One region of the Kosakonia oryzae genome, then DNA from elsewhere that is predicted to be linked to it. Evidence: predicted binding sites of a transcription regulator. Region 1 holds the regulator's gene; each other region holds the start of a gene.

Region 1 (10,171 bases):
AGCGCTGGCGGTCGGGCGTAATAACAAGGATATCGCCGTTACCAGCGAAACGTTTATCCAGTCCACCTTTGATGCGCGCAGCAAATTATTGCTGCCGGACAGCCACGGGCAGTTGAAAGCGGTAACGCAAACCCACGGCATGACCCCCTGGGATGATGCGATTGCCCGCTGGAGTTTTGATAAAGGCCAGCCAGCCGGAGCGGGAACCGACACCCTGCCCGGCGTGCCGTATCAAATTTTGCCGCTTAAAAGCGACCAAAAAACCCATGGGTTATTGATTGTGGAACCGGCCAACTTGCGCCAGTTGATGATCCCGGAGCAGCAACGCCTGCTGGAAACCTTCACTCTGCTGGTTGCCAGCGCGCTTGAACGCCAGGCGTTAGCCACCAGCGAAGAACAGGCTCGCCTCGCCAGCGAGCGGGAAAGCATTCGTAACTCTTTGCTGGCCGCGCTCTCCCACGACCTGCGCACGCCGCTGACTGTGCTGTTTGGCCAGGCGGAGATCCTGACGCTCGATCTGGCAAGTGAAGGCTCCTCGCATGCGCCGCAGGCCAACGAGATCCGTCAACATGTGCTGAATACCACGCGGCTGGTGAATAATCTGCTGGATATGGCGCGTATTCAGTCCGGTGGTTTTAATCTTAAAAAAGAGTGGCTAACGCTGGAAGAGGTGGTTGGCAGCGCACTCAGAACGCTGGAACCCGGGCTTGGCGGCCGCCATATCAACCTCGACCTGCCCGACCCGTTAATGCTGGTACATGTTGACGGCCCATTATTTGAGCGGGTGCTGATCAATCTGCTGGAAAATGCAGTGAAATACGCAGGACAGCGGGCGGAGATCGGTATTACCGCCCATGATACGCCGCAACAGTTGATGCTGGATGTGTGGGATAACGGGCCAGGTATTCCGGCAGGACAGGAGCAGGCCATTTTTGATAAGTTCGCGCGAGGAACCAAGGAATCAGCGATTCCTGGCGTCGGTCTTGGGCTGGCGATTTGCCAGGCGATTGTTGAGGTTCATGGCGGTACCATTAGTGCCCGCAATCGCTCACAAGGGGGCGCGCTGTTTTGTGTTACACTTCCACGTGAGACACCGCCGCAACTGGATGAATTATCTGAGGATCTGTGATCAACGTTCTGATTGTCGAAGATGAACAAGCCATTCGCCGATTTCTGCGTACCGCGCTGGAAGCTGAGGGGCTTCGCGTCCATGAAGCGGAGACCTTGCAGCGCGGCCTGATTGAAGCCGCCACCCGCAAACCCGATCTGGTGATCCTAGATTTGGGTCTGCCGGATGGCGACGGTCTGGATTTTATCCGCGATTTGCGCCAGTGGAGCCAGATGCCGGTGATTGTCCTTTCGGCGCGTGCTGAAGAGAGCGACAAAATTGCGGCTCTTGATGCCGGCGCCGACGATTACCTCAGCAAACCGTTTGGCATTGGCGAATTACAGGCCCGCCTGCGCGTTGCCCTGCGCCGTCATGCGGCCGCAACCCCCGGCGAACCAGTGGTGACCTTTGCCGATATTCGCGTCGATCTGGCTAACCGCCGCATCCAACGCGGTGAGGAAGAGATCCATCTGACGCCCATTGAATTTCGTCTGCTGGCCGTGCTGCTGAACAATCACGGCAAAGTGTTAACTCAGCGACAACTGCTAAGCCAGGTCTGGGGGCCAAATGCCATCGAGCACAGCCACTACCTGCGCATCTATATGGGCCATCTGCGCCAGAAACTCGAAGCCGATCCTGCCCGCCCACGCCATTTACTTACTGAAACAGGGATTGGCTACCGGTTTATGCTTTGAAGGCGTATCCTGCTGTTTTTTAGGAGGGTAATGATGAGCGCCTGGCTAATTTATGCGTTGTTATCTGCGGTCACCGCTGCGCTGGTGGCTATTTTCGGCAAGATCGGTTTGCAACATCTCGACGCTAATACCGCCACGGCGATCCGTGCGGTGGTCATGGCCGTATTTCTGGTCGGTGTGGTCGTAGTGCAGGGCAAATTGTCGCTGGTCGCCACCGTGCTGGCCGATAAAAAAGCGCTGCTATTTGTGGTGCTGAGCGGCGTCGCGGGCGCGCTGTCGTGGCTGTTCTATTTTATGGCGATCAAAAGCGGCAACGTGTCGCGGGTTGCTCCCATCGATAAGCTGAGCGTGGTGTTTGCCGTGATCCTGGCCGTGATCCTGTTTGGTGAGAAAGTCTCGTTGGTGGCAGCAGCGGGCGTGGCGTTAATTACTGCCGGTGCACTGATGGTGGCGCTGGGGTGAGTTTGTAGCGGGTAACACGCCCGATCCGCAAAAAATTAAGGCTCCCGAAGGAGCCTTTTTATTACGCGTTTTTCAGCACTTCGCTGACAATTTCTACCGCTTCTTTTTCAATCAGCTTCCGGTGTTCGTCACCGAGGAAACTTTCGCAGTAGATTTTGTAGGCGTCTTCAGTACCTGACGGACGCGCGGCGAACCAGCCGTTGTCGGTCATCACTTTCAGGCCGCCAATCGATGCGCCATTGCCCGGAGCAGCCGTCAGACGCGCAGTGATCGGGTCACCTGCCAGCGTGCTGGCGCTCACCATCTCCGGAGAGAGTTTGGACAGCGCGGCTTTCTGCGCGGAGGAGGCAGAAGCCTGCAAACGGTTGTAGCTCGGCGCGCCGAAGCGTGCCGCCAGCTCATTGTAATGCTGCTGCGGGTTTTTTCCGGTCACGGCAGTGATCTCAGCCGCCAGCAGACACATGATGATGCCGTCTTTATCCGTTGACCACGGCGTACCGTCGAAACGCAGGAAGGACGCGCCCGCGCTCTCTTCACCGCCAAAGCCAAAGCTGCCGTCATGCAGACCATCAACAAACCATTTGAAACCCACCGGCACTTCCACCAGCTTACGGCCAAGGTCGTTCACCACGCGGTCGATCATCGCTGAAGAGACCAGCGTTTTACCGACGGCGACATCTTTGCCCCACTGCGGACGGTGCTGGAACAGGTAGTTGATAGCAACCGCCAGGTAGTGGTTCGGGTTCATCAGCCCGGCCGGGGTAACGATGCCGTGACGGTCGTAGTCCGGATCGTTAGCAAACGCCAGATCGAACTTGTCGCGCAGCGCCAACAGGCCCGCCATCGCACATTCGGAGGAGCAATCCATGCGGATCGCGCCGTCTTTATCCAGGTGCATAAAGCGGAAGGTCTGATCGACCTGATCGTTAACGATGCTCAGATCCAGCTTGTAGTGCTCCGCGATACGCTTCCAGTATTCAATACCGGAGCCGCCCAGCGGATCGACGCCCAGTTTCAGGCCCGCTTTCTGAATCGCCGCCATATCGACGATATCCGCCAGCCCTTCAATAAATGGCTGCACCAGATCTTTTTCTGTCACATGGCCGGAAGCCAGCGCAGCATCCAGCGTAAGGCGTTTCACGCCTTTCAGACCATCCGCCAACAGCGCATTAGCGCGGTCTTCGACCACTTTGGTAACGTTGGTATCCGCCGGGCCGCCGTTAGGCGGGTTGTACTTGATCCCGCCATCTTCTGGTGGGTTATGCGACGGGGTGATAACGATACCGTCCGCCTGCGCGCCGCCGTTTTTGTTGTGTACCAGAATGGCGTTTGAGATGGCAGGCGTCGGCGTGAAGCCGTTATTTTCCTGCACGATCACATCCACACCGTTTGCCGTCAGCACTTCCAGCACGGAGATAAACGCCGGTTCAGACAGCGCGTGAGTATCTTTACCCACATAGCACGGCCCGGTAATCCCGTTTTTTGCACGCTCTTCGGCAATCGCCTGAGCGATGGCCAGAATGTGCGGCTCGTTGAAGCTGTGGCGATGGGCGCTGCCACGGTGGCCGGAAGTGCCAAATTTCACCGCATGTTCTGAATTACCGACTTCAGGTTTCAACACATAGTACTGCGCAGTAAGCTGGGCGACGTTAATCAAATCGCTCTGTTGTGCAGGTTGACCCGCACGCGGGTGGTTAGCCATTGCCTGGTCCTTTCAATGCAAGGATTAAATTGTGCCGCAAACTTTTTCAATCAATTCCGCCGGGAACTGCATTGACTGCATGATGTGCTCAATCATGCTGCATTTACGGCCCGTATTGGTGTTGGTGATGACCCAGTATGGGGTGTTCGGCACCTGCTTCGGTTTAGTCTGGTTGCCGTTCTGCAACAGGGTTTGCTCATTGATGGCAAAGTATACTCTTGTGCGCCCGTGCAGTGATTCAGTGGATTCCGTAAAGCCTTTGTCGTCGAGTGAATAGAGGGTAGACAGCACCATCAGGAAACGATTGACGGCCTTTTTCTGCTCGGCATATTCATCAGAGAGGAGCAGTTCACGCACGGCGCGGACTTTATCTTTTGCGGTATTGGCCGGTTTGATGCCTTCGACAGCAACGACGGTACGCGGCTCTTTTACCGGTGCAAGAGAAGCAGCAGGCTGTGCCGGTGATACGGCAGAAAATTTCAACATGCGCCGTAAAATGTCGGATGCGCTCTCGCCGATATGCTTAGTATGGCTGGCAATATAACTGTAGAGCTCATCATCAACTTCGATCGTTTTCATCTTAATCCAGTGCTATATCTAATCTGAATACAAGTGTTGGGATTATAAAGTGAAATCTCAACAGCGGATAGCGTCAAACCAGGATGGCGACAAAAGTAAGAGTAATTCTTAACCTTGCAGCCGGGCGGCAGAATGTTCACCATAATAACCTAACCCGCCAGAGTGAAAAAAAGAACTTTCCTATGAAATTGAATACGCGAGCGCAATCTGCACAACATCCGCACAACAATTCTCCTGTCGTCCTTGTCCATGGACTGTTTGGTAGCCTTGATAACCTCGGCGTACTGGCACGCGAACTGGTGCAGGAGTACGACGTGGTGCAGGTTGATATGCGCAACCACGGTCTTTCCCCCCGTTCCGACGAAATGAACTATCCGGCAATGGCGCAAGATCTGCTGGATACGCTGGATGACCATCACATCGACAAAGCTCTCTTTATTGGTCACTCAATGGGCGGCAAAGCCGTGATGGCGCTATCGGCGCTGGCGCCGGAGCGCGTAGAAAAGCTGGTGGCGATTGATATTGCACCGGTCGATTACCACGTTCGCCGCCATGACGAGATATTTGCCGCGATCAATGCGGTCACTGACGCGCGGGTCACTACGCGCCAGCAAGCGGCTTCGCTAATGCGCGAGCATATAAAAGAAGAAGGCGTAATCCAGTTTCTGCTGAAATCGTTTGTTGAGGGGGCGTGGCGTTTCAATGTGCCGGTGTTGTGGGAGCAATATCCGCATATTGTCGGCTGGGAAACCATTCCCGCATGGCCTTATCCGGCACTGTTTGTCTGCGGCGGCAACTCCCCTTACGTTACAGAGCAGTACCGGAGCGCTTTGCTTGAACAGTTCCCGCAGGCGCGCGCGCATGTGATTGCTGGCGCCGGCCACTGGGTGCATGCGGAAAAACCTGAAGCGGTGATGCGGGCAATTAATCGTTATCTCGCTGAAAAGTCAAACTGATTAAAAAGGCGGCGACCGGTCGCCAGAACGCGTCCGCCCGTTGGCGCGCCCGTTATGCTGATGTATGATGGCGCGCTATTCAGCCCGGGCGGCAGCCCGATTGCTTGTCTTTCCCGTAGTATGCTTAAACATGGCTAAAGAACAAACGGACCGTACAACCCTGGATCTGTTCGCGAATGAGCGTCGCCCGGGACGGCCGAAGACGAATCCGCTCTCGCGTGATGAACAGTTACGCATCAACAAACGCAATCAGCTAAAACGCGATAAAGTTCGTGGGCTTAAACGCGTCGAGTTAAAACTGAACGTGGAAGCCGTTGATGCGTTAAACGAACTTGCCGATGCGCGTGACATGAGCCGCAGCGAACTTATCGAAGAGATGCTGCTGGCACAGTTGAGCGCATTGCGCGGAAAGTAATTACTCCGAATCACCTCTCTTATTTTTACGTTTTCATGTGTCATACAGTGCACTCCGCGGCGATAGCTGTTTTCGCGCGCTTCTCTGTTCTGCTATGATTGCCCTTATCTGTGGGCAGAGCGCCACCATCATATTCATTAGGTTTCAAGAGGTTATTTTACTCATGGCAATTACAGGTATTTTCTTCGGCAGCGACACCGGCAACACCGAAAATATTGCGAAAATGATTCAGAGTCAGCTTGGTAAGGACGTTGCCGACGTACATGACATTGCCAAGAGCAGCAAGGAAGATATCGAAGGATATGACATTCTGTTGCTCGGCATTCCGACCTGGTATTATGGCGAAGCGCAGTGCGACTGGGATGATTTCTTCCCGACGCTGGAAGAGATTGATTTTAATGGTAAGTTAGTTGCGCTGTTTGGCTGCGGCGATCAAGAAGACTATGCAGAGTATTTCTGCGATGCGCTGGGTACGATCCGCGATATTATTGAGCCGCGCGGCGCGACCATCGTGGGCCACTGGCCAACTGCAGGCTACCATTTCGAAGCCTCTAAAGGGCTGGTGGATGATGACCATTTCGTTGGTCTGGCGATTGACGAAGATCGTCAGCCAGAAATGACCGCAGAACGTGTACAAAAATGGGTTAAGCAAGTTCGCGAAGAGCTGCACCTTGATGACATCATCAATGCCTGATTTTACGGCGTAATCTGTGGGTTACGTAGTATTAATAGGTAAAAGCAATGGAAATAATTGCTACAAATTTTTAACTTTTTTCTCCATCGCTGTACAATAAGCCCTGCTAAAGTGGTGTCATGAAGCACAGGAGTTGCTGGTGACACCACGTTTTAAAAGCTTACTTTACTTGAGGACTTGCAGTTTTCATTTAGCCATGGCAGTTCTATAATGAGACGCATTATCCCAGGTGCATTCCTTCTAACTTCCATTGAGGAAGTGAATCGTATAGCAACAGGACAGATTCCGCATGACTGACAACAATACCGCATTAAAGAAGGCTGGCCTGAAAGTCACGCTTCCTCGGTTAAAAATCCTGGAAGTGCTTCAGGAACCGGATAACCATCATGTCAGTGCGGAAGATTTATATAAACGACTGATCGACATGGGCGAAGAGATCGGGCTGGCAACAGTATATCGTGTACTGAACCAGTTTGACGACGCCGGCATTGTGACCCGTCATAATTTCGAAGGCGGGAAATCCGTTTTTGAACTGACTCAGCAACATCACCACGATCATCTGATTTGCCTCGACTGCGGCAAAGTGATCGAATTCAGTGATGATTCCATCGAAGCGCGCCAGCGTGAAATCGCCGCGAAACATGGCATTCGTCTGACGAACCATAGTCTTTACCTGTATGGCCACTGCGCCGAGGGTGACTGCCGCGAAGATGAACACGCGCACGACGCGAAATAACCCCTTTTCATACTCAAGCCAACCTTAAGGTTGGCTTTTTTTTTGCCCTGCAGAAACAAAAATGCCCGACAGGTTTTCGCCGCCGGGCAGATTACTTCAACAATAATTACGCTTTCACACTATCCACACGGCTGAAACGTTTGCCGTCCGGGCTGGCGGTACGGATCTGCACTTCCCCGCTTACCTGCGGACGCGCTTTATCATCATAACGCAGCCAGTTTTTACCGCCGTCCGTAGAATATTCCACGACCATTCCCGGGAAGCTGGTATTGGCTTCCAGCTTGCCGCCAACCACGCGCGCGCCCGGTACAGGCAGGCGATAGTTGATACCGGCTTTGTCCAGTTTTGCCAGTTCACGATGACCTAACAGATTTGCAAAGCGGGTCCAGTCTTTATCCAGCGCTTTTACATCGACCAGATGAGTTTCACCGCCTTTGTACTCGCGACCGGCCTGATAATCCTGTTCCCAACCGGCGCGGTGCCAGGCACGTTCTGCGACCGCAATCATGCGTGGATAAATCATGTACTCCATCTGGTTGTCGGTACGTACCACTTCACTCCACAGCTGAGCAGAAAGACCATAGGCTCCAGGCCATGGTTTATCTGATTTCGCGTTGAATGGATTGCCATCACGATCCAGTGAGGTTTCAGCATTTTGCGGCATGTTGTCTGGCGCAAAGCTGAAGATCTTGCGCTCATTGCTAAAGCGCGTGCCCCAGTAGTAGCCGCTTTCCGCCGGGTGGACTTCGTTCGGGAAGTCGAGGTAAACATAGTCCGGGTTCGAGACAATGACGCGGAACCCTTTGTTCGCCCAGTCATTTACCGAATCGAAACCGCCCCAGTAGAGCGTATCCCAGAAGTTAACATTGACGTGATCGGTGGCAAACTCGGCGGCATTTTTGGCATCTTTCAGGCCATCCTGCCATGCCTGCATGGTGCCGATACCGTGCGCTTTCACCAGCTTGCTAACCTCAATACCAAAGTAGCTGGAAAGATGCTCAACATCTGCAACCTTACCCTCTTTGACCATGGTCTGGCAGACCTGAGACTTCGCCCACGGTTTGTCCTGGTTGCTCTGATCGATGATGCCTTTGCCCGCTTCCGGTTTTTTCTGGTCGGTATAACCCGCTCCCAGATAGATGTTTTTCGCTTCGTCACCGCCAAAATGCCAGGTGTTCAGCGGTACGCCCGCTTCTTTGTGCATTTGCTGGATTTCGCCAATCACCTTATCGACGAAATTGCGCGACGAATCGAGGCAAGGGTTCAGATAGCCAGTACGGTTATAGAACTGTACCCCGGTGGTATTAGAGGTGTCCGTCGGATCAAGCAAACGGTACTGATTCGCCTCTTTCTCTTTACCCTCTTTCATCAGGCGGTCATAGCGTGCTTCCATTGAGATCACGGCTGCACGGGCGTGCGCCGGCATATCAATTTCCGGGATCACTTCAATCTGTCGCGCTTTCGCGTACTTCAGTATGTCGATGTAATCGGTACGGCTGAAGTGGCCGCTGCCATTGTTGTTGCTGTCCGGGCCGGAACCCAGTTGCGGCAGCAGGCAGGTTTTCTCGCTCAGATCGTGGCAACGTTTACTGCCGATGTCGGTCAGCTCAGGCAGACCGGGGATCTCAATACGCCAGCCTTCATCATCAGTAAGGTGAAAGTGGAATTTGTTCAGCTTATAAGCTGACATCTGATCCAGCAGGCGCAGTACGGCATCTTTGCTGTGGAAGTTACGTCCCACATCAAGCTGAATACCGCGATAATCAAAGCGCGGTGCGTCTTTTGCTTCAAGCCGTGCAATTTTCTGCTCGCCGCTGGAAGGGATCAGCGACAGCAAAGATTGCAGGCCGTAGAACACGCCAGCCTGATCAAAGCCAGTGATTACCGCCTCATTTGCCCCAATATGCAACTGATAGGCACCCGATATGGCTTCATCACCCGCAAAAGCCTTCACTGCGATCTCTGTACGGATGGGATAACTGCCCTCTTTGACGCCCAGCAGCGCGAAGCGCGACTTCACGGCTTCCTGCGCATCCGCACCCAGCGCAGAGAGATCGAGCTTCACGCCTTTGCTCAGATCCACATCCTGACCGGAGATTTTTACCTCCTGCGGCGTGGGGACAATTTGGCCGCGCAACGTGGAGAGGTTCAGCGCTTTTACGTCGCTATTTTTCTCAAAGCGTGCTTCAGCGGTCATCAGGATGTTTTTATCATCCGGCGTACGTTTCCACTGGCCGTCGAGCGGCGTAACAAACTGGAACAGATCTTCGGTATCGGTATTGGCAATCACTTTTGCCGTTGCCCCTTCGGCCGTCACATACCAGCGAGGCAGCACATCGGTGACGAACAATTGCCAGTACTCATTAACAATCGGAATTTCCACCGCCTGCTTTGCCGGGAAGCCGGTAAATTTGTCCGTTGGCTCCAGCTTGTGCAGATCGCCCATGATATGGGTGACCTTGAACTGATCATTTGCCACCTCCAGAATCGGACGGATGCTGTGGAAGTAAATCGTCCAATCCTTGTCGGTTACAGCCTCACCCTTGTTGGTCAGCGTGATCACCGCTTTATTGCAGGAAGCCCAGTCGGCACCAAGCTTCGCACAATCAATGCCGTTCTGTGCGGCAAAGTTATCTTTCACCGCGTAGTTAAGATGAAACTGGCTGATGGCGTCGACAGTGCTCTGGTTTGCCAGTACGGGGCTGCTTAATACCCCGAAGATTGCGCTGGCTAAGATGCTTAAATGTACTGATTTCATTACTTATTCCTTGTATTTCAGCCGGGCATAACCCGGCAAACGCATCAGAAGATAGTGAACGGTGCA
Region 2 (10,171 bases), 2.3 Mb from region 1:
TTAACGTGCTGAGCGCGATTGATGCGCTCTCTTACACGGAAGCGCAGAAACAGGCAATTTACCGTCAGTTGGATCAAACCACCCAACGTTTTAACGTTGGCCTGGTCGCCATTACCGACGTACAGAACGCCCGTTCTCAGTATGACAGCGTGCTGGCGAACGAAGTGACCGCCCGCAACAACCTCGACAATGCCCTGGAATCATTGCGTCAGATCACCGGCAACTACTATCCGGAGCTGGCGTCACTGAATGTCGATGGCTTTAAAACCGACAAACCGAAGCCGGTGAACGCACTGCTGAAGGAAGCGGAAAGCCGCAACCTGACGCTGCTGCAGGCGCGTCTGAGCCAGGATCTGGCGCGTGAGCAAATTCGCCAGGCGCAGGACGGCCATCTGCCGACGCTTAACTTAACGGCGTCCACCAGCGTTTCGAATACCAAATACAGCGGTTCTGCGACGCGTGGCAACCCAGTTGCCTCCTCTTCCTATGCGGATCGGGATATCGGTCAGAACTCTGTTGGCCTGAGCTTCAGCCTGCCGCTTTATAGCGGTGGTTCGGTAACGTCACAGGTTAAACAGGCGCAGTACAACTTTGTTGGCGCGAGCGAACAGCTGGAAAGCGCGCATCGTAGCGTCGTACAGAACGTGCGCTCCTCTTTCAACAACGTGAACGCGTCTATCAGCAGCATCAACGCCTATAAACAAGCGGTTGTTTCTGCCCAAAGCTCCCTGGATGCGATGGAAGCGGGTTACTCCGTGGGTACGCGTACTATTGTTGATGTGCTGGACGCGACCACCACGCTGTATAACGCCAAACAGCAGCTCTCCAGCGCGCGTTATAACTACCTGATCAATGAGCTGAATATTAAATCGGCGCTGGGTACGTTGAACGAGCAGGATTTGCAGGCGCTGAACAACTCGCTGGGTAAAAACGTCTCCACGGCGCCGGAAAGCGTCGCGCCGGAGAACCCGCAGCAGGATGCAAGCGTTGATAACTTCAGAGGCAACGTACAGCCTGCCGCAGCACGCACCAGCGTTAAACGTTAATTAATCAGCATCGATCCGCAACGGGGGCAATCCAGCCCCCGTTTTTACGTAAGGCAACGTAAAGGCCTCCCCTCCTCGCTTTAACTTCAACCACTCATCCTCTATCCTGAGCGTTTTACGTATGCCTTTGGGATCCAGGAAGATAACAATGAAACGGACAAAAAACATCCAACACGCGACGTTCCGCAAAAGCTGGAGCGCACGTCATTTAACACCTGTCGCACTGGCGGTGACTGCCGTTTTCATGCTGGCGGGCTGTGAAAAAAGCGACGAAACGGTTTCCCTGTACCAGAATGCGGACGATTGTTCGTCGGCAAACCCGGGGAAAAGCGCTGAGTGTAAAACCGCTTACAACAACGCACTGAAAGAAGCTGAGCGTACAGCGCCGAAATACGCGACGCGCGAAGACTGCGTGGCAGAATTTGGCGAAGGCCAGTGTCAGCAGACGCCGGTTCAGGCTGGCATGGCGCCGGAAAATCAGGCGCAGGCTCAGTCCGGCGGCAGCTTCTGGATGCCGCTGATGGCGGGCTATATGATGGGCCGCCTGATGGGCGGTGGCGCAGGTTTTGCCCAGCAGCCGCTGTTCAGTTCGCGTAATCCGGCAAGCCCGGCTTATGGTCAGTACACCGATGCTTCCGGTAAAGGCTATGGCGCAGCGCAACCGGGCCGCACCATGACCGTACCGAAAACGGCTATGGCGCCAAAACCGGCGACCACAACCACGGTGACCCGAGGCGGCTTTGGTGAGTCTGTCGCGAAGCAGAACACGATGCAGCGCCGTGTAAGCGGTACGCCGACCCGCTCAATGGGCGGTTGATGGTCATGGAAAGAATCGCAATTCCCGAACGCCCGGACTGGCGCGAAAAAGCCACCGAATATGGTTTTAATTTTCACACCATGTATGGAGAACCGTACTGGTGTGAAGAAGCGTACTACAAGCTGACGCTTGCTCAGGTTGAGAAGCTGGAAGAGGTTACCGCTGAGCTGCACCAGATGTGCCTGAAAGTGGTGGAAAAAGTGGTTGCCAGCGATGAGCTGATGGCCAAATTCCGCATTCCAAAGCACACCTGGGGCTTTGTACGCCAGTCGTGGGCAACGCAGCAACCGTCGCTCTATTCGCGTCTCGATCTCGCCTGGGATGGTGTGGGCGAACCCAAATTGCTGGAGAACAATGCCGATACGCCAACGTCTCTGTATGAAGCCGCTTTTTTCCAGTGGATCTGGCTGGAAGACCAGCTTAACGCCGGAAATTTGCCGGCGGGCAGCGATCAATTCAACAGCCTGCAAGAGCAGCTCATTGCGCGTTTCGCCGAGCTTCGCGAGCAGCACGGTTTCCAGTTGCTGCACTTCACTTGCTGCCGGGATACCGTTGAAGATCGCGGCACCGTGCAGTATTTGCAGGATTGCGCGGCAGAAGCGGAGCTGGCGTCGGAGTTCCTCTATATCGAGGATATCGGCCTTGGCGAGAAAGGCCAGTTTACCGATCTTCAGGATCAGGTGATTGGCAATCTGTTCAAGCTTTATCCGTGGGAATACATGCTGCGCGAAATGTTCTCCACCAAGCTGGAAGATGCCGGTGTTCGCTGGCTGGAACCCGCCTGGAAGAGCATTATTTCCAATAAAGCGCTGTTGCCGCTGCTGTGGGAGATGTTCCCCAATCATCCCAATCTGCTGCCTGCGTACTTTGCCGAAGACGATTATCCGCCAATGGAAAAGTACGTCGTGAAACCGATTTTCTCCCGTGAAGGCGCAAATGTGTCAATCGTTGAGAACGGGAAAACGGTCGAGGCGGTTGAAGGACCGTACGGCGAAGAGGGTATGATTGTGCAGCAGTTCCACCCGCTGCCAAAATTCGGCGACAGCTATACGCTGATCGGCAGCTGGCTGATCAACGATCAACCTGCAGGAATCGGCATTCGTGAAGATCGCGCGCTGATCACCCAGGATCTGTCACGTTTCTATCCGCATATCTTTACCGAATAACGTAAAAGCGCATCTCCGTGGTGACCATAACAACCCGGCCAAACGCGCCGGGTTTGTTTTTACAGGCCCAACCGCCATCCCTAAAGTACGCCAAACAGTTTCGGCAGAAACAGCGAGATCGCCGGAATATACGTCACCAGCATCAGCACGAAGAACAGGATCGCATAGAACGGCAGCATCGCTTTCACTACCTGCTCGATCTTCTGTTTACTCACCGCGCTGGCGACAAACAAGACCGATCCCACCGGCGGTGTAATCAGCCCAATACCAAGGTTGACCAGCATGATCATGCCGAAGTGCACCGGATCGATCCCCAGCGCATTTGTCACCGGCAGCAACACCGGCGTGAGGATCAGGATCAGCGGCGCCATATCCATCAGCGTGCCAATCAGTAACAGCATGATATTAATGCACATCAGAATAACGTACTTGTTATCCGAGATACTGGTGAACGCTTCGGTGATGCGGGCAGGAAGCTGCATATAAGTCATGATCGCGCCGAATGCAGCGGCAAAACCAATCAGGATCATCACAATGCTCACCGTTTTTACGGTGCGATACATCAGCTTCGGTAACTCCGACCATTTGTAATCGCGGTAGATGAACATCGTGACGAAGAAAGCCCACAGGCAGGCAATTGCCGCTGACTCCGTGGCGGTAAAGATCCCCGAGAGAATGCCACCCATGATGATCACCACTGTCATCAGCCCCCAAAGCGTATCAACAAAAATCTTTAACGCCTGGCGAAACGGTACGCGCTCGCCTTTCGGATAACCGCGTTTGTGGGCAAATGCCACGCACATCACCATCAAGGTAAAACTAAGCAGTAATCCCGGCAGGATCCCGGCGATAAACAGCGCAGCAATCGAGACTGTGCCGCCGGTTGCCAGTGAATAGATTACCGAGTTATGGCTGGGCGGCGTCAGGATCGCCTGCACCGATCCACTGGCAGTGACGGCCGCAGCAAAATCGCGCGGGTAACCTTTTTTATCCATCTCCGGGATCATCACCGAGCCTATCGAGGCAGTATCCGCGACCGACGATCCGGAGATCGCGCCGAAAAAAGTCGATGCCACAATATTCACCAGCGACAGGCCGCCGCGAATAAAACCGACAAATATATAAGCAAAATTCACCAGCCGACGCGCAATACCGCCCTCAGCCATAATCGCTCCGGCGAGAATAAAGAAAGGGATCGCCAGCAGTGAGAATTTATTAACGCCGTTGGTCAGTTGGATCATCACGGCTTCCAGCGGAATATCGATATACCATGCGCCCAGTACCGCGCTAATCCCCACGGCATAAGCGACCGGAACACCTACCGCCAGCATAATGGCTAACGTAAAAACGAGAATAAATGCATCCATAAACGTTCCTTACTGGATGATCGGATTAACCCGACGAGCCCACTATTACCACCGGGCGGTGATATTGCGCGCCACACAACATCTTTTCGAGAATAAACAGCAGCGTAATTGCCGAGCCGATCGGCAGCGGTAGATAGGTCTCACCGGCGGTAAAAAACGGGAATTCAGCGACAGGCTGCTCCCATAATTCGGCACACAGCGCGCTGCTGTACCAGAGAATAAAGAGGCTAATCGCCATCAGCATCAGATCGGCGACCACAAAACAGATCTTACGTACGCGTTCGCTTAAGCGGTCAGTGACCATACTGACGGCAATATGTGAACCCGCGCGGTAACTTACCGCTGCGCCGACAAAGGTAAACGTCACCATGCAAATAATGGCGATCGGTTCCGGCCAGGATAAAGCGCTGTTCATCACGTAGCGCGCAAAGATCCCCACCGGAATAATCGCCACCATAATCAGCAGCGCAATACCGGCGATCCACATTGATATTCGGTAAAGGATATCCATCAACAACGAATAGCGTTCAGCCATAACGATTTTCCCGCAGCAGAAAATAAAGATATCACCGACAAAATAATTATCGGGGCAAGGTTTCCCCTGCCCGTAGCCGTTATTGCACCTCTTTAATGCGGGTTATCAGATCCTGATGGTCTTTGCCGTATTTATCGCGTACTGATTGTGTCGCTTCGTAAAAGGCAGCGGTATCCATATCATGGAATTGCACGCCGCCCGCTTTCATGGCTTCCAGCGACTTCGCATTGTAGGTTTTCCATAATTCACGCTGTTCAGCCTGGGCTTCTTTTGCCAGCTTGAGGATCAATTCCTGATCCTCTTTTTTCAATTTATCCCATTTGACTTTAGAAAATAAAAACAGCTCCGGAATAATAAAGTGCTTACTCCAGGTGTAATTCTTCACAACGGGTAAATAGTTATGGGCAACAAAAGTTGGAGGGTTATTTTCTGTGCCATCAATCACGCCGGTTTGCATACCGCTAAATACTTCACTAACGCCCATGGCGACCGAGTTGGCTCCCATGGCTTTCAGCGTATCGAGTGCAATCGGGCTGCCCTGAACGCGGATTTTCATACCTTTCAGCTCTTCCGCTTTCGTGACTGGCGCTTTGGTAATCAAATTACGCGTGCCGGCATCCATCCAGCCAAGGAATACCAACCGCGATTTACTGCTTTCCGACAGGCGATTGCCAATCTCCTGGCCAATCATTCCGTCGAGCACTTTATGCATATGATCTTCATCACGGAAAATATAGGGCAGTGTAAAGACATTGATCTCCGGTAATATTGCTGCCACTGGCGTCATCGACACGCGAATAATATCTATTGCACCGATTTGCGCCTGCTCAATAACCTGTTTCTCATCACCTAACACACCGCCAGGAAAGGTTTTAATATCCAGTCGACCATCCGTAGCTGCACTGAGTTTTTCCCCCATATGTTTTACCGCAACAACATTGGGGTAATCTGCCGGGTGAACATCGGCTGCACGAAAAGTTTGGGCTAAAGAGGCGTGAGAGATAAACAGCAGAGCGGAACTAATACAGACTTTTAGTAAGGTTTTCGCTGAATTCATATTTCCGTGTCTCCAGAGGTTTACTGTTTTTGAGGTAAATAAGAGCGACCACGAACAAGGGTTCGGGGTAACACACCAAATAATTTTTATGGGATTGTCTGAGACAGTAGACTCTTTGAGAGTAGTCACTCGGCAGGATTCTTGCGACGATAACGTTCACAAAAAAGAGTAAATTCAGCACAGCGTTTTATTTTTGCAGTACAGGTCTTTTTATTTTCAAAAAAACCGTGTTTCAGAGGTGATTTTTTGCGATCTTCCTCGAATTTCTCTACATCCAGAAGAATAAAATGGGTGGCTACCAGGGCCACCCTTCATTTTAACCTACCTGAACCGAAAGCATGCTCAGCGAACCCATCTCAATACCGTCCACCGGGATAGTAATGGCCTCGGTGCCGTTCCATGCACCCAGCATATACAGCAGCGGCAGGTAGTGATCCGGCGTTGGGTTAGACAACGATCCGCCTTCATGGTCGAGGTAATTTACCAGCGGATGCTGCTCAGCCGGCCCCTGCCAGGTGAGGTTCGCTTTCACATAATCGTTGAACGATGTCGCCCACGGATACGGCGTATTTTCGCCATGCCAGCGCGCAGTACGCAGGTTATGCACCACGTTGCCACTCGCCACCAGCATAATGCCCTCATCGCGCAGCGCCGCCAGCTTGCGGCCCATCTCAAAATGCCATGCCGCGGGTTTCGTGCTGTCGATACTGAGCTGCACCATTGGGATATCGGCATTCGGGTACATCTTAATCAGTACGCCCCACGAGCCGTGGTCAAAACCCCAGGCTTCCTTATCAAGCACAACGGGCACCGGCGCCAATAAATCAACCAGGCGCTGAGCCAGTTCCGGCGATCCTGGTGCCGGATAATGGGTATCGTACAACGCCTGCGGGAAACCACCGAAATCATGAATAGTTTTCGGCGCTTCCATCGCGGTAACACCAGTACCGCGGGTAAACCAGTGAGCGGACACCACCACAATCGCTTTCGGGCGCGGCAGCGTCTCGCCTAACATTCCCCAGGCGCGGGTATAAACGTTATCTTCCAGAACATTCATTGGGCTACCGTGGCCCAGGAACAGTGCTGGCATACGAGATGCAGACATGGTGATATCCTTACTGAGTGTGTCAATTTGATAACGACACATTACGCCTTTTCATGGCGCGAAGAACTCAGATAACCATGATGAAGATCTTCAGTAATTTTGAATGTAAGCATCAAGTAAAGATAAGGCTCCGGCCTCGCTTTTCAGGTAACAAACTCTTACATTAATGAGAATGATTATCATAAAGGAGTGATTCATGTCGGTACCGTTAATTCTGACCATCCTGGCGGGTGCAGCGACCTTTATCGGCGCGATTCTTGGCGTATTAGGCCAGAAACCATCAAACCGCGTACTGGCGTTCTCACTCGGCTTTGCTGCCGGAATTATGTTATTGATTTCGTTAATGGAGATGTTGCCCGCTGCACTGGCGACGGAAAATATGTCACCGATGCTCGGTTACGGCATGTTTGTCGTGGGCCTGCTGGGGTATTTCGCGCTGGATCGCATGTTACCCCATGCACATCCGCAGGATTTAATGCAGGGAACGCAGCAAACCTTTCCGCGCGGTTTGCGCCGTACCGCCATTTTGCTAACCCTGGGCATCAGTCTTCACAACTTTCCGGAAGGCATCGCCACTTATGTCACCGCCAGTAACGACCTGGAATTAGGCCTCGGCATCGCTTTTGCGGTCGCGTTGCACAATATTCCTGAAGGACTTGCGGTTGCCGGGCCGGTTTACGCGGCAACCGGTTCAAAACGCAGCGCGGTATTCTGGGCGGGAGTCTCAGGGCTGGCGGAGATCCTCGGCGGCGTCCTGGCATGGTTGATCCTCGGCAGTCTGGTCTCGCCAGTGGTAATGGCGGCCATTATGGCAACCGTCGCCGGGATTATGGTGGCATTGTCGGTGGATGAACTGATGCCGCTGGCGAAAGAGATCGATCCCAACAACAACCCCAGCTACGGCGTGCTGTGCGGTATGTCGGTGATGGGCTTAAGTCTGGTGGCGTTGCAGACGATGGGATTTAGCGGCTGAGGATCGGGATGCTCTTGCTGAGGGCTGAAGCGTCTTACTCGCCCTGTCCGACGCGGCGAGTTTTCTTCAGCTCTTCGAGCACCCGTTGATAAGCTTTATAGATCGCTTCGCGATCGTGGCGGCAGGCTTTGCAATGACGTTTAAGTACGTGGACATAGCCGAAAACGACGATGACAATCGCCAGAAGCCAGTACCATGAGATAAACATATTGCCTCCCTTATTTCCGGCAAACATTGGTTAACAAACCAATGACAAAATAGCATTAACTTAATGACTTATAAGGCTTTAAAAGCGTTTTTCATGTCCATTGAACAGGTACCACTTTATAAGTAGCACCGTGAAATTTCAACGTGTGAATATTATAAACGCGACAAATATTGACGCAGGACAGGCAAAAAAAAAATCCGCAGCTTTTGGCCGCGGATTTTTTATCACTCACGCAAGTTAGCTGGCTTTGCGCTCATGTTCCTGGCGGTAGGCCACCAGATCTTCAATGGTCACAACAGCCATATTGTGTTGCTTAGCAAATTCGATGCACTCCGGCGCGCGCGCCATTGAGCCATCATCATTGGTTAATTCACACAGCACGCCCGCCGGTTTAAAACCCGCCAGCGTCACTAAATCGATTGTTGCTTCTGTATGGCCGCCACGGGTCAATACGCCGCCCGGCTGCGCGCGCAGCGGGAAAACGTGGCCAGGACGGTTCAGATCGGAAGGTTTCGCGCCATCGGCGATCGCCGCGCGAACGGTGGTAAGACGGTCAGCCGCCGAAACACCGGTTGTTACGCCATGCGCCGCTTCGATGGTAACGGTAAAACCGGTGCCGTAGGCACTGGTATTGTTCTCGACCATCATCGGCAGATCGAGCTGTTTACGGCGTTCGTCGGTCAGGCACAGGCAAACAATGCCGCTGCCGTGGCGAATAGTCAGCGCCATCTGCTCAACGGTCATGGTTTCTGCAGCGAAAATCATATCGCCTTCATTTTCACGGTCCTCGTCATCGAGCACCATCACACCACGGCCTTCACGCAGCGCGGCGAGGGCATGTTCAATACGTTCGAAAGGCGTGCCAAAAGAAGAAAGCAGCGTCTGATTCATGGTAAAAGACCTCAATAAAGTTATGGTTACCAGAATCAGGGCAGTCTTAGGAGTGTCGCAATGCGGCAAAAAAATAACGCGAGCGGGCGTCATTGCCCGACAGATTCGTTACTCTCTCCCATCCGGACTTTAACCGTCGGCCCCGGAATTACACCGGATCTGCTGACCTTCAAACGTTAGCCTGAAGCGCTCGCGGGCTTTCAGCATCTGCTGATTTACCGCCGGTGGGGAATTTCGCCCCGCCCTGAGAATAAGCGGGATAACTATAACGCCATTGATAATCTTCGGCAATCCATAACCTTCAAACAATTCTGGTTTATCACCTGGGGTTATCACACTACAATGACTTATTGAGCCTATCCGAGCAGGGAACCTAAAATGATTGACCCAAAGAAAATTGAACAGATTGCGCGTCAGGTTCACGAATCCATGCCCAAGGGGATCCGTGAGTTCGGGGAAGATGTGGAAAAGAAAATTCGTCAGACGTTACAGGCGCAGTTAACCCGCCTGGATCTGGTGAGCCGCGAAGAATTTGACGTGCAAACGCAGGTACTGCTGCGCACCCGCGAGAAACTGGCGCTGCTGGAGCAACGCCTGAGTGAACTCGAAAACCGGGGTAAAAGTGCAGAAGTCAAACCCGCTCCGGCCATTCCACCGGTAGACGATCAGGCGTAATTTCTTTTGCGCCGCATGGCGCGAGCGCTTTCCGGGCCTGCGCATTATGCAGGCCCGATAACCGGCTTAATCGCCCTGCTTCTGGATCTTTTTGATGATATTGGTGGTTGAACAACCATCTTCAAAGTTGAGCACCAGCACTTCCCCGCCGTTAGCCCAGACTTCTTTGCTGCCGGCAATATCTTCCGCTTTGTAGTCACCGCCTTTTACCAGCAGATCCGGCAGGATCCCGGCAATCAGACGCTGCGGCGTATCTTCTTCAAACGACACGACCCAGTCCACCGCTTCCAGCGCGCTCAGCACGATCATGCGTTGCTCCAGCGGGTTGACC
Region 3 (10,171 bases), 2.4 Mb from region 1:
GTTTCACCAGCGCTGTCGTTGCTAAGTTATTCTGCTCGTTACTGGAAAGACGGAACTGCTGAACAGAACGTTGCAGCTCTTCTGTCTGGCGCTCCAGCGCCGCCGCTGCCGCAGAGATCTGCTCCACCAGCGAGGCGTTCTGCTGCGTGACGCTATCCATCTGGCTGATCGCAACACCCACCTGAGAGATACCTTTACTCTGCTCCGCAGAGGCCGAGGCAATTTCTTTCATAATGGTGGTCACTTCGGTCACGGCCCGCAGGATACTTTCCATGGTGGTGCCGGTGTCGTTCACCAGTTGCGCCCCTTTCTCGACGCGGCTGACTGAATCGGCGATCAGCGTTTCGATCTCTTTCGCCGCGCCCGCACTGCGGCTGGCAAGGTTACGAACTTCCCCGGCGACGACGGCAAAACCACGCCCTTGTTCACCTGCGCGCGCCGCTTCAACCGCAGCGTTCAGCGCCAGAATGTTCGTCTGGAAGGCAATGCTGTTAATGACAGTGGTGATCTCAGCAATTTTCTTCGAACTACCGGAAATACCCTCCATCGTGCTGATAACGTCTTTAACCAGCGCGCCGCCTTTGCTGGCAGTGGCTGACGCCACTTCCGCCAGTTGGCTGGCCTGGCTGGCGTTATCCGCATTCAGTTTGACCGTTGAAGTCAGTTCTTCCATGCTGGCTGCCGTCTGCTCCAGCGCGGCGGCCTGCTCTTCGGTACGGGAAGAGAGATCATTATTGCCGGAAGAGATCTCACTCGCTCCGCGCCAGATATTTTCGCTACCGTGGCGGATACTGCTAACCGCTTCACGCAGGCTATCCTGCATCGCCAGCAACAGCGGTACGACTTTGCCGACGCAGTTACGACCAAAATCTTCCAGCGGCTGGCTGAGATCGCCCTGCGCCATCACCGTGAAATGCGCACGGATACGATCCAGCGGGCGCACCAGCATGTTGACCAGGTAGCGGTCGGTAAAGAGCAGGATCAACAGGCCAATCACCATCGCTGAAATAATTGCCACGCGGGTGGTTTTCGTCTGGCTATCGACGACAACGCGCGTCTGATCGAGCATCTCGCCCGCAGCTTTATTAAAGCTTTCGGCCGCCGCCCCAAAGTTGCGGCTTAAACCCGGCGTAACATTATTTGCTTGCTGGCGATAAGCGTCAGGTGTTCCCTGCTGCGCCAGTTGAAATTGCGGCGTGATCCCCTGCTCCAGCAGCGTCTGCCAGTTACTGATCACTTGCTCAGAGATTTTCGCATCTATCGGCCCTGGCGAAATCGCTTTAAACGCCGCCAGATAACGGGTCATATTGTCCAGCGCCTGTTGAACCGGCGCCATATCCGGCGAGCCACCCGCAGCTTTGGCTTCCATTACGCGACTGAGACGAGTCACAAACCGAAAGTACTGATCATTGCCCTGGCTAAGCAGAGTCATCTGTGACACTAACTGGCGATCCACCTCATTGCCGTCGGCCACTTTTGACAGAGAAAAAACGCTATACAAACCGACGCCTGACCACAGCAGGCCGAAGATCCCGAGGATCGCCAGCATAACGGCTCGTATAGTAAAGTTACGAAGCATACTCATAATATTATCCTTGCGGTGAAGGTACATTCTCGCCTGCGGGCGAGACTTATCTCCGTTATCGGCATGGACAAGAAAATTCTGCATGGTAAAGGTGAAAAAAATGATAAAAAAATTTCACCCTTATGCTTTTCCGCCAGCCTGTACCAGGGCCGTACAGGATCTTATTCTGTCTCATCATTGGGTTATTAATCAGCATCACCCCCACGGCGTTTGTTTACAATAAATAAACATAAGTAATTGTTTTTTAACAAAACAAAGAAAAATATTAATCAGCTAATTATTTCCGGAGTTAAAGGTTTTAAAATCCATAAATAATAATATGTAAAAACATAACGGGCTGAATGATATATATAATGGAAAAATTTAAACGCAGCTAAAATTTAAAATAAGGATATTTAAAAAATCAAAAAATGAATAATAACACATAGACAAAAATCGCATTAAATAATGAAAAAGCTTTTTTTAAAACAAATAAAAATGATGATTAAGGGTTATTAAAATTTATTTTAAGGATGATTAACTGACTATTTATTACCCTGACGACGGTAATGCTTTTTCGCACTTACTGGCGCGGACATCGCGCCGTAAGCCGCATACACACTGGCCTGAAGCGATACAGCAGCGAACCTGCGAACGCAATCATGTACCTGATTTCAGCCACAGTGAGAAGAAAGGCTTATATTCGGCGAGGCATCCGGGCTATTAGCAATCGCCCACTGACGTCTCGCGCGAAAGATTTTTCGCAGACATTTATCCAGGAATTTTCGCAGAAGAAGGAGAACACCTAACGTAAATTAATAGCGCAGTTTTACTTGCAAACCGGATAATAAAAATGCGCCATTATCTTTACAGAATGTGTCATTTACCACTTAACAGCATAAAAATCGGCACTAAAGCCTTCTTATACGAGGAGTCATCGCTAATTTATTATTAACGATATATTGCGCCACTGGCGATTCCCTGCTCTTTTTTCGGGAACGATCCACTCAATGCAGATATTTTTCAAACCATCCAAGGGTTCGTTGCCAGGCTAGTTCCGCCGCCGCATGATCGTAGCGCGGCGTTGAATCGTTATGAAAACCGTGGTTTACGGCCGGGTAGATATAAGCTTCAAATACCTTGTGGTTGGCCTTCAGCGCCTGTTCATAGGCAGGCCAGCCTTCGTTAATGTTTTTGTCCAGCGCAGCGTAGTGGAGCAGTAACGGCGCCTTGATTTTTGCCACCCCGGCGACGGGCGGCTGGCGACCATAAAACGGCACTGCACAGGCCAGCTCCGGATACGCAACCGCCGCCGCGTTCGCAACGCCGCCGCCGTAACAAAAGCCGGTGATCCCGACTTTGCCCGTGGCATCCGGATGCTTTTGCAGAAACTCAATGGCGGCAAAGAAGTCATTCATCAGTTTTGTAGGATCGACTTTTTGTTGCAGCTCGCGCCCTTCATCATCATTGCCGGGATAGCCGCCAACGGAGCTTAACCCATCCGGAGCCAGCGCGATGTAACCGGCTTTGGCTACGCGGCGGGCGACATCTTCGATATACGGATTCAGCCCGCGATTTTCATGCACCACCACTACGGCCGGCACTTTGCCCGTTGCTTTTGTCGGTTTAACCAGATAACCGCGAACCTCGCCGTGACCGTTGGGCGATGGCCAGGTGATGTACTCGGGGCGAATATCCGGATCGGTAAATTCGACCTGCGTTGCCAGCGCGTAGTTGGGCTTTAGCAGATTGAACAGTGCCAGCGCGGTCATGCCGCCGACCGTGTATTTGCCAGCTATCTGTAAAAACTCGCGCTTGTTGATTTTGCCATGCGCGTAGTAGTCATAGTAATCGAGCAACTCTTGCGGAAAATCTTTCGCCGTCAAACGCGTCATTCTCTGTCTCCTCCATTTCGCCACTCTAAGCAAAGCATAGCGTTACGGTTTTTGCCTAAAAAATGCGCAGGTATAACCATAACCTTTTGATAAGCTGAAAACGGACGTAAGATAAAAACGCTGTTTCGATTTTCATATAAAAGCCAGATAAGAAAGGAGACATCATGCCCGGTTTCGCCAATCCGAATCGCTACGAACAGATGCAGTATCGATACTGCGGTAAAAGCGGCCTGCAACTGCCCGCGCTTTCCCTCGGTTTGTGGCACAGCTTTGGTTATGGACAGGCGCGGGATTCGCAACGCGCCCTGCTGCGTAAAGCCTTTGACCTTGGCATTACCCACTTTGATTTAGCCAACAACTACGGGCCGCCAGCGGGCAGTGCGGAAGAGAATTTTGGTCGCCTGCTACGCGATGACTTCGCCGTTTATCGCGATGAAATCATTATTTCCACCAAGGCTGGCTACGATATGTGGCCTGGCCCGTATGGTTCCGGCGGCTCGCGTAAATACCTGTTGGCCAGCCTCGATCAGAGCCTGAAACGCATGGGCGTTGACTACGTGGATATCTTTTATTCACACCGCGTAGATGAAAAAACGCCGATGGAAGAGACCGCAGCAGCGCTCGCCCAGGCGGTGCAAAGCGGTAAAGCGTTGTATGTCGGCATCTCGTCTTACTCCACTGAACGTACGCAACAGATGGCAGCGTTGCTGCGCGAGTGGAAGATCCCGCTGCTTATCCATCAGCCTTCGTACAACCTGCTGAACCGCTGGGTCGATAAAACCGGCCTGCTCGATACGCTGGAAGATAACGGCGTGGGATGTATTGCATTTACCCCGCTGGCGCAGGGGCTGCTGACCGGTAAATACCTGAACGGCATTCCGGAAGGTTCCCGTATGCAGCGTGAAGGTAAAAAAGTGCGCGGTTTGACGGAGAAAATGCTGACGGAGAGCAATCTCAACAGCCTGCGGTTACTCAATGATATGGCGCAACATCGCGGACAGTCGATGGCGCAAATGGCGTTGAGCTGGTTATTGAAAGACCAGCGCGTGACTTCCGTGCTGATTGGCGCAAGCCGTCCGGAGCAAATCGAAGAGAACGTACTGGCGTTGAATAACCTGACGTTTAGTGAAGGGGAACTGGCGCAAATCGATAAGCATGTTGCCGACGGCGAGTTGAATCTGTGGCAGGCATCGTCAGATAAATAACAAAAAAGCCGGGTAGCGTTGCTTGCCCGGCTTTCCGCCCTCTTGCGGCTTTATCAGTGATTATGGCGCGTCAGGCGATCCAGATACCCCATGACGAAAGCAGACAAAACAAACGTCAGATGGATTATCACGTACCACATCAGTTTATTGTCCGGGACGTTTTTCGCGTCCATAAACACGCGCAGCAGATGAATCGAAGAGATCGCTACAATGGACGCCGCCACTTTGTTCTTCAGTGAAGTCGCGTCCATTTTGCCGAGCCAGTTTAGCTTCTCTTTGTGCTCGGCGATATCCAGTTGCGACACGAAATTCTCATAGCCAGAAAACATCACCATTACCAGCAACCCACCCACCAGCGTCATATCCACCAGCGACAGCAACGTCAGAATCAGATCGGCTTCCGCCAGGTTAAAGACATTGGGCAGGACGTGAATAATCTCCTGAAAGAATTTCAGCGTCAACGCAAGTAAAGCGAGGGAAAGGCCAAAGTAGACCGGGGCGAGCAACCAGCGCGAGGCGTACATTGCGTTTTCCAGAAAGCGTTCCATGTGGCGTTAGTGTCCTGTCAGATAACGAAACCGACGCCCAGTATATCTCAGGATGGCAAACAGTTTGCAACACCCGGCCGGCCGGGGTTACACATCCTCCGGGTTCACCCACGGCCGCTGATACTCAGGCCAGACCAGCACCACCAGCGCCGGATAGGCTTCCATACTGAACTCGCGAAAACACTGGCGCAGATTGAGGACATCCAGATCGGACTGCGAGACTTTTTCACCGTTGACACAGCGTTTTTTTATATTGTCGTAATACTTATACACCGCTGAATTGAGATCGCTACAGCGACGCTGGGCTTCAAATAAACCCGGCGTACTATTTAATTCCGCCATGTTCATACGTTTAATTGTCGCATGAAGAAAATCAATATATTCATGGTTGACGCGCCAGTACCATACCGGAGTAATCGCGTTCATTAATACCGAAAAATGATCTTCGCCTTCCTCTTTTGACAATGGATGATACTGCGGAGGGCGATCGTCAATTTCACTAAGGGGAGTGTTTTTATTGTACTCTCGCATCAATAAAAGTACGCCGCCCGTCAGCAGCAATATAGCAATGACAGAATAAAAAATACTGTTCATGAGCAGGCTCCTTTTTTTTGATTTTAAAAGTGCGCCGTGATATTGTCAACGAACCTCACGCCCGCACTCCCTCTTCCTTGTTGATATTAAAGGACATTAGAAATGCTTCCCGAGAATCTTGTCCCGGCACGATTTCATATTTCTACTGCTGAAACCAGTCCTGGAGAAGAAGGAACAGAAACTAATTTAGCTCAGGGGAAAACAACCCTCGCCGATCATGCCAACGATATATTAGCTAATGCCAGCCGCGGTGGGCAGTCAAGAAATATGTTACTTGAAGAGCGCGATCGCCATATAAAAGAGCGTCTGTTGCGGGTAGTAAAAATCGAGACATTCGCCCGTCTGCTTAATGACTTACAGGAAGAGGGCGAGATTGAACCCCAGGCATTAAGTCAAATAATTACCGAAAAAACGCAGCAAATTAATGAAAACGGGAATGAGATTTGGCTTAACCTGATTACTCGAGAAAAGGACGGGCCACTATTTTATAAGCTTGGGGATGAATGACGTGAGCGATGTCGATAATAATGTTTATTTAACTTTAACTGACAAAAATAGCGATGAATTTATCTTAGAGCACAATAAAGAGGCGCTGATACTCAGTAAAAATGAAACCATTGCCCGTATTGCCCATGAGCTGGTTTCCATTCCTGCGGCGCTTGTGCGCCTGAAATGGCAGAACCGCCGTGAAATCTACCCGTTACAGGTGAAAGAGGAAATTTACGGTGCGGTGATCAATGCCATCATCGAGCTAAAGCCGGAACTGCGCGACAAAATCCTGGGGCGGCTGGAGGCTAACTACCAACATTTGCTGGCGCGGGAAACTGCGACGCTGCGCCTGAGCCGCAAACTCAGCGACGGCGAATACCATACGACGACGGTCACCACCGTCGCGCCAGAGACGAGCAACCAAAAAGCCGCGCCGGAGAAGCAAGAAAAAACCGCAGACATAAAATCAAAATAAGCGCGTCGCTTTTTTATTCCTTCATATATCCGATATAAAAAAAGCTGGCCTTTGCCAGCTTTTCTCACTTATCAGCACCGAGTTTAGTGTGCTTTAACCGTCTCTTCACCGACCAGACCGATTTTGAGATAGCCCGCCTGATGCAGGGTATCCATCACTTTCATCATCGTCTCGTAATCGACGGTTTTATCCGCACGGAAGAAGATCGTGGTGTCCTTTTTGCCTTCCGTCACGGCATTGAGCTGGTTAACCATCGTCTCGTCGGTTACCGGATCGTTGCCGATGAACATGGTGTTATCCGCTTTCACCGACAGGTAGACCGGTTTTTCCGGACGCGGCTGCGGCTGGCTGGTAGAAGCCGGAAGATTCACTTTTACATCAACGGTGGCAAGCGGCGCGGCCACCATAAAGATAATCAGCAGCACCAACATAACGTCGATAAACGGCGTCACGTTGATTTCGTGCATTTCGCCATTATCATCCAGGTTTTCGTTAAGACGCATTGCCATAAAGCATCAACCTACACGTAATTTCGACGCGGTACGAACCGGCTGCGCATTGCTGGCGGCCAGGTCAAGATCGCGGCTTTGCAGCAGCAGAACCTGTGCGGCAACATCGCCAAGCATGGCTTTGTAACTGCCAATCATGCGGGCAAAGACGTTATAAATTACCACCGCCGGAATTGCCGCTACCAGGCCGATAGCCGTTGCCAGCAGCGCTTCTGCGATACCCGGCGCCACAACAGCAAGGTTAGTGGTCTGCGTTTGCGCAATACCGATAAAGCTGTTCATGATGCCCCAGACCGTACCAAACAGGCCGATAAACGGTGAAATCGCGCCAATCGTCGCAAGATAGCCGTTGCCGCGCCCCATATGGCGGCCGGTCGCCGCAACACGGCGTTCGAGGCGGAAGCCGGTACGCTCTTTAATGCCTTCGTTGTCTTCGCTGCCTGCGGATAACTCCAGTTCATTCTGGGCTTCATTAATTAATGACAGACTCAGACTTCTGGCGTGGAAAGAGGAGGCAATTTCGCTGGCCTGATCCAAAGAACGTGCTTCAGCCAGTTTCTGCTGCTCGCGCTTAAGGCGGCGCTTCTGCGAGATCATCTCCGCGCTTTTACTGAAGAACAGCGCCCATGTAACGACTGACGCGAGAATCAGGCCGATCATCACAATCTTTACGACGATGTCGGCATGGTGATACATACCCCACACGGATAGATCCGTCTGCATCAAATTATTACCCACTGTGTATCTCCGAGACGCAAATCACAAAATCTGCGCGTAATAATATCAAAATGCCACCGAATTGATAGTGGTTCTCATTAGTATTTACATAGTGCCGTAAAGAGAGGCCAGTTTCCTTGCGCTAACACAGTAAATGCCCTCGCCCGGCACGGAATGAGAAAAAATTAAGGCTCTGCCGCCAACATGGCGATGCATCAACGCGCAATCATGGTAGTCTGGACATCCAGACGTATAAAAACAGGTTGAGCAACAATGACGGCGAAGCATATAGATACCGCTCTGGTAAACGCAGGGCGCAGTAAAAAGTACACGCAGGGTTCGGTGAACAGCGTTATCCAGCGCGCGTCTTCACTGGTATTCGACACGGTTGAAGCCAAAAAACATGCCACACGCAATCGCGCCAATGGTGAATTGTTTTACGGCCGTCGCGGCACGCTGACGCACTTCTCATTACAGGAAGCGATGTGCGAACTTGAAGGCGGTGCGGGCTGTGCGCTGTTCCCCTGTGGAGCGGCAGCGGTAGCCAATACTATTCTGGCGTTTGTCGAACAGGGCGATCATGTGTTGATGACCAACACGGCCTACGAGCCAAGCCAGGATTTCTGCACCAAAATTCTCGCCAAACTGGGCGTCACCACCAGTTGGTTTGACCCGCTGATCGGCTCCAGTATCGTCAAGCTGATCCAGCCCAACACCAAAGTGGTGTTTCTCGAATCTCCCGGTTCGATCACCATGGAAGTCCACGACGTTCCGGCCATTGTTCAGGCGGTGAGAAGCGTTGCGCCAGAGGCGATTATCATGATCGATAACACCTGGGCGGCGGGGATCCTGTTTAAGGCGCTGGAATTCGATATTGATATCTCCATTCAGGCCGCCACTAAATATCTGATTGGCCACTCCGACGGCATGATCGGTACGGCGGTATCGAATGCACGTTGTTGGGAACAACTGCGTGAAAATGCCTATCTGATGGGGCAAATGGTCGATGCCGACACGGCTTATATGACCAGCCGTGGTCTGCGTACGCTCGGCGTCCGTTTGCGTCAACATCATGAAAGCAGCCTGAAGATTGCCGAATGGCTGGCAACGCATCCGCAAGTGGCGCGCGTTAACCACCCTGCACTGCCTGGCAGTAAAGGTCATGAATACTGGAAACGCGACTTCACCGGCAGCAGCGGTTTGTTCTCGTTCGTGCTGAATAAACGACTAAGCAATGAAGAGCTGGCGCAATATCTCGACCACTTCAAACTGTTCAGCATGGCCTATTCATGGGGCGGCTATGAATCGCTGATTCTGGCGAACCAGCCAGAACAGCTCGCGGCGATTCGCCCGGATGGCGGCGTCGATTTCAGCGGAACATTAATCCGTCTGCATGTCGGTTTAGAGAATGTTGATGATCTGATTGAAGATTTAGTGGCAGGCTTCCAGCGCATCGTGTAAACCTGGCGTTCGGGGCAGCAAGGCGGGAAATTTCTTATTTCTTGCGCCCCGGATCAAGGTGTTTCAGGCGAGTTGGAGTACAATAGCCTCCTCTTCGCAGTACCACAGGAAAGTCCATGGCTGTTATTCAAGATATTATTGCTGCGCTCTGGCATCACGACTTTGCTGCGCTGGCAAACCCACATGTTGTCGGTGTCGTTTATCTGGTGATGTTTGCTACGTTGTTTTTAGAAAACGGCTTGCTTCCTGCCTCATTTTTACCGGGCGACAGCCTTTTACTGCTCGCTGGCGCACTGGTTGCGCGCGGCTGCATGGACTTCATCTCCACCCTCGCGATCCTCACCAGCGCTGCCAGCCTCGGCTGCTGGCTGAGTTATCTGCAAGGAAAATGGCTCGGCAATACGCGGGTGGTAAAGAGCTGGCTGTCGCATCTGCCGGTGAAATATCACGAACGGGCAACCTATATGTTTGACCGTCATGGTCTGCTGGCGCTGCTGGCCGGTCGCTTTCTTGCGTTTGTGCGCACGTTGCTGCCTACCATGGCGGGCATTTCCGGCCTGTCGAACCGCCGCTTCCAGCTGTTTAACTGGCTGAGCGCACTGCTGTGGGTTGCCGTGGTGATGTCGCTGGGCTATGCCATCAGCATGATCCCTTTCGTCAAACGTCATGAAGATCAGGTGATGACCTTCCTGATGCTGCTGCCGCTGTTCCTGC

The links. Region 1 encodes Fur, which represses iron uptake genes when iron is present. Its sites were predicted from a motif close to ATAATAATGAGAACNACTATCAA; they were not measured.
Region 2: the regulator Fur is predicted to act here: its motif matches at 7,254-7,276, upstream of zupT (zinc transporter ZupT).
Region 3: the regulator Fur is predicted to act here: its motif matches at 8,079-8,101, upstream of exbB (tol-pal system-associated acyl-CoA thioesterase).

What each region holds. Positions count from the first base shown of each region.
Region 1 covers NZ_CP014007.2:3,773,498-3,783,668, forward strand. The annotation lists gene kdpD (two-component system sensor histidine kinase KdpD) at 1-1,129, shown strand, start outside; gene kdpE (two-component system response regulator KdpE) at 1,126-1,803, shown strand; gene AWR26_RS17925 (EamA family transporter) at 1,837-2,265, shown strand; gene pgm (phosphoglucomutase (alpha-D-glucose-1,6-bisphosphate-dependent)) at 2,327-3,967, opposite strand; gene seqA (replication initiation negative regulator SeqA) at 3,992-4,546, opposite strand; gene ybfF (esterase) at 4,729-5,502, shown strand; gene ybfE (LexA regulated protein) at 5,633-5,917, shown strand; gene fldA (flavodoxin FldA) at 6,081-6,611, shown strand; gene fur (ferric iron uptake transcriptional regulator) at 6,901-7,347, shown strand; gene AWR26_RS17960 (beta-N-acetylhexosaminidase) at 7,454-10,105, opposite strand; gene chiP (chitoporin ChiP) at 10,150-10,171, opposite strand, start outside.
Region 2 covers NZ_CP014007.2:663,325-673,495, reverse strand. The annotation lists gene tolC (outer membrane channel protein TolC) at 1-1,046, shown strand, start outside; gene AWR26_RS03280 (DUF1190 family protein) at 1,195-1,863, shown strand; gene AWR26_RS03275 (glutathionylspermidine synthase family protein) at 1,869-3,029, shown strand; gene AWR26_RS03270 (TRAP transporter large permease) at 3,110-4,396, opposite strand; gene AWR26_RS03265 (TRAP transporter small permease) at 4,422-4,931, opposite strand; gene AWR26_RS03260 (TRAP transporter substrate-binding protein) at 5,011-5,988, opposite strand; gene ygiD (4,5-DOPA-extradiol-dioxygenase) at 6,305-7,093, opposite strand; gene zupT (zinc transporter ZupT) at 7,290-8,066, shown strand; gene AWR26_RS03245 (hypothetical protein) at 8,101-8,274, opposite strand; gene ribB (3,4-dihydroxy-2-butanone-4-phosphate synthase) at 8,512-9,165, opposite strand; FMN riboswitch at 9,272-9,421, opposite strand; gene ubiK (ubiquinone biosynthesis accessory factor UbiK) at 9,544-9,840, shown strand; gene hldE (bifunctional D-glycero-beta-D-manno-heptose-7-phosphate kinase/D-glycero-beta-D-manno-heptose 1-phosphate adenylyltransferase HldE) at 9,907-10,171, opposite strand, start outside.
Region 3 covers NZ_CP014007.2:715,978-726,148, reverse strand. The annotation lists gene AWR26_RS03540 (methyl-accepting chemotaxis protein) at 1-1,585, opposite strand, end outside; gene yghX (YghX family hydrolase) at 2,572-3,459, opposite strand; gene AWR26_RS03530 (aldo/keto reductase) at 3,624-4,664, shown strand; gene AWR26_RS03525 (TIGR00645 family protein) at 4,718-5,212, opposite strand; gene AWR26_RS03520 (ESA_00282 family adhesion-associated protein) at 5,300-5,806, opposite strand; gene AWR26_RS03515 (hypothetical protein) at 5,909-6,313, shown strand; gene AWR26_RS03510 (hypothetical protein) at 6,306-6,770, shown strand; gene exbD (TonB system transport protein ExbD) at 6,854-7,279, opposite strand; gene exbB (tol-pal system-associated acyl-CoA thioesterase) at 7,286-8,017, opposite strand; gene metC (cystathionine beta-lyase) at 8,270-9,457, shown strand; gene AWR26_RS03490 (DedA family protein) at 9,574-10,171, shown strand, end outside.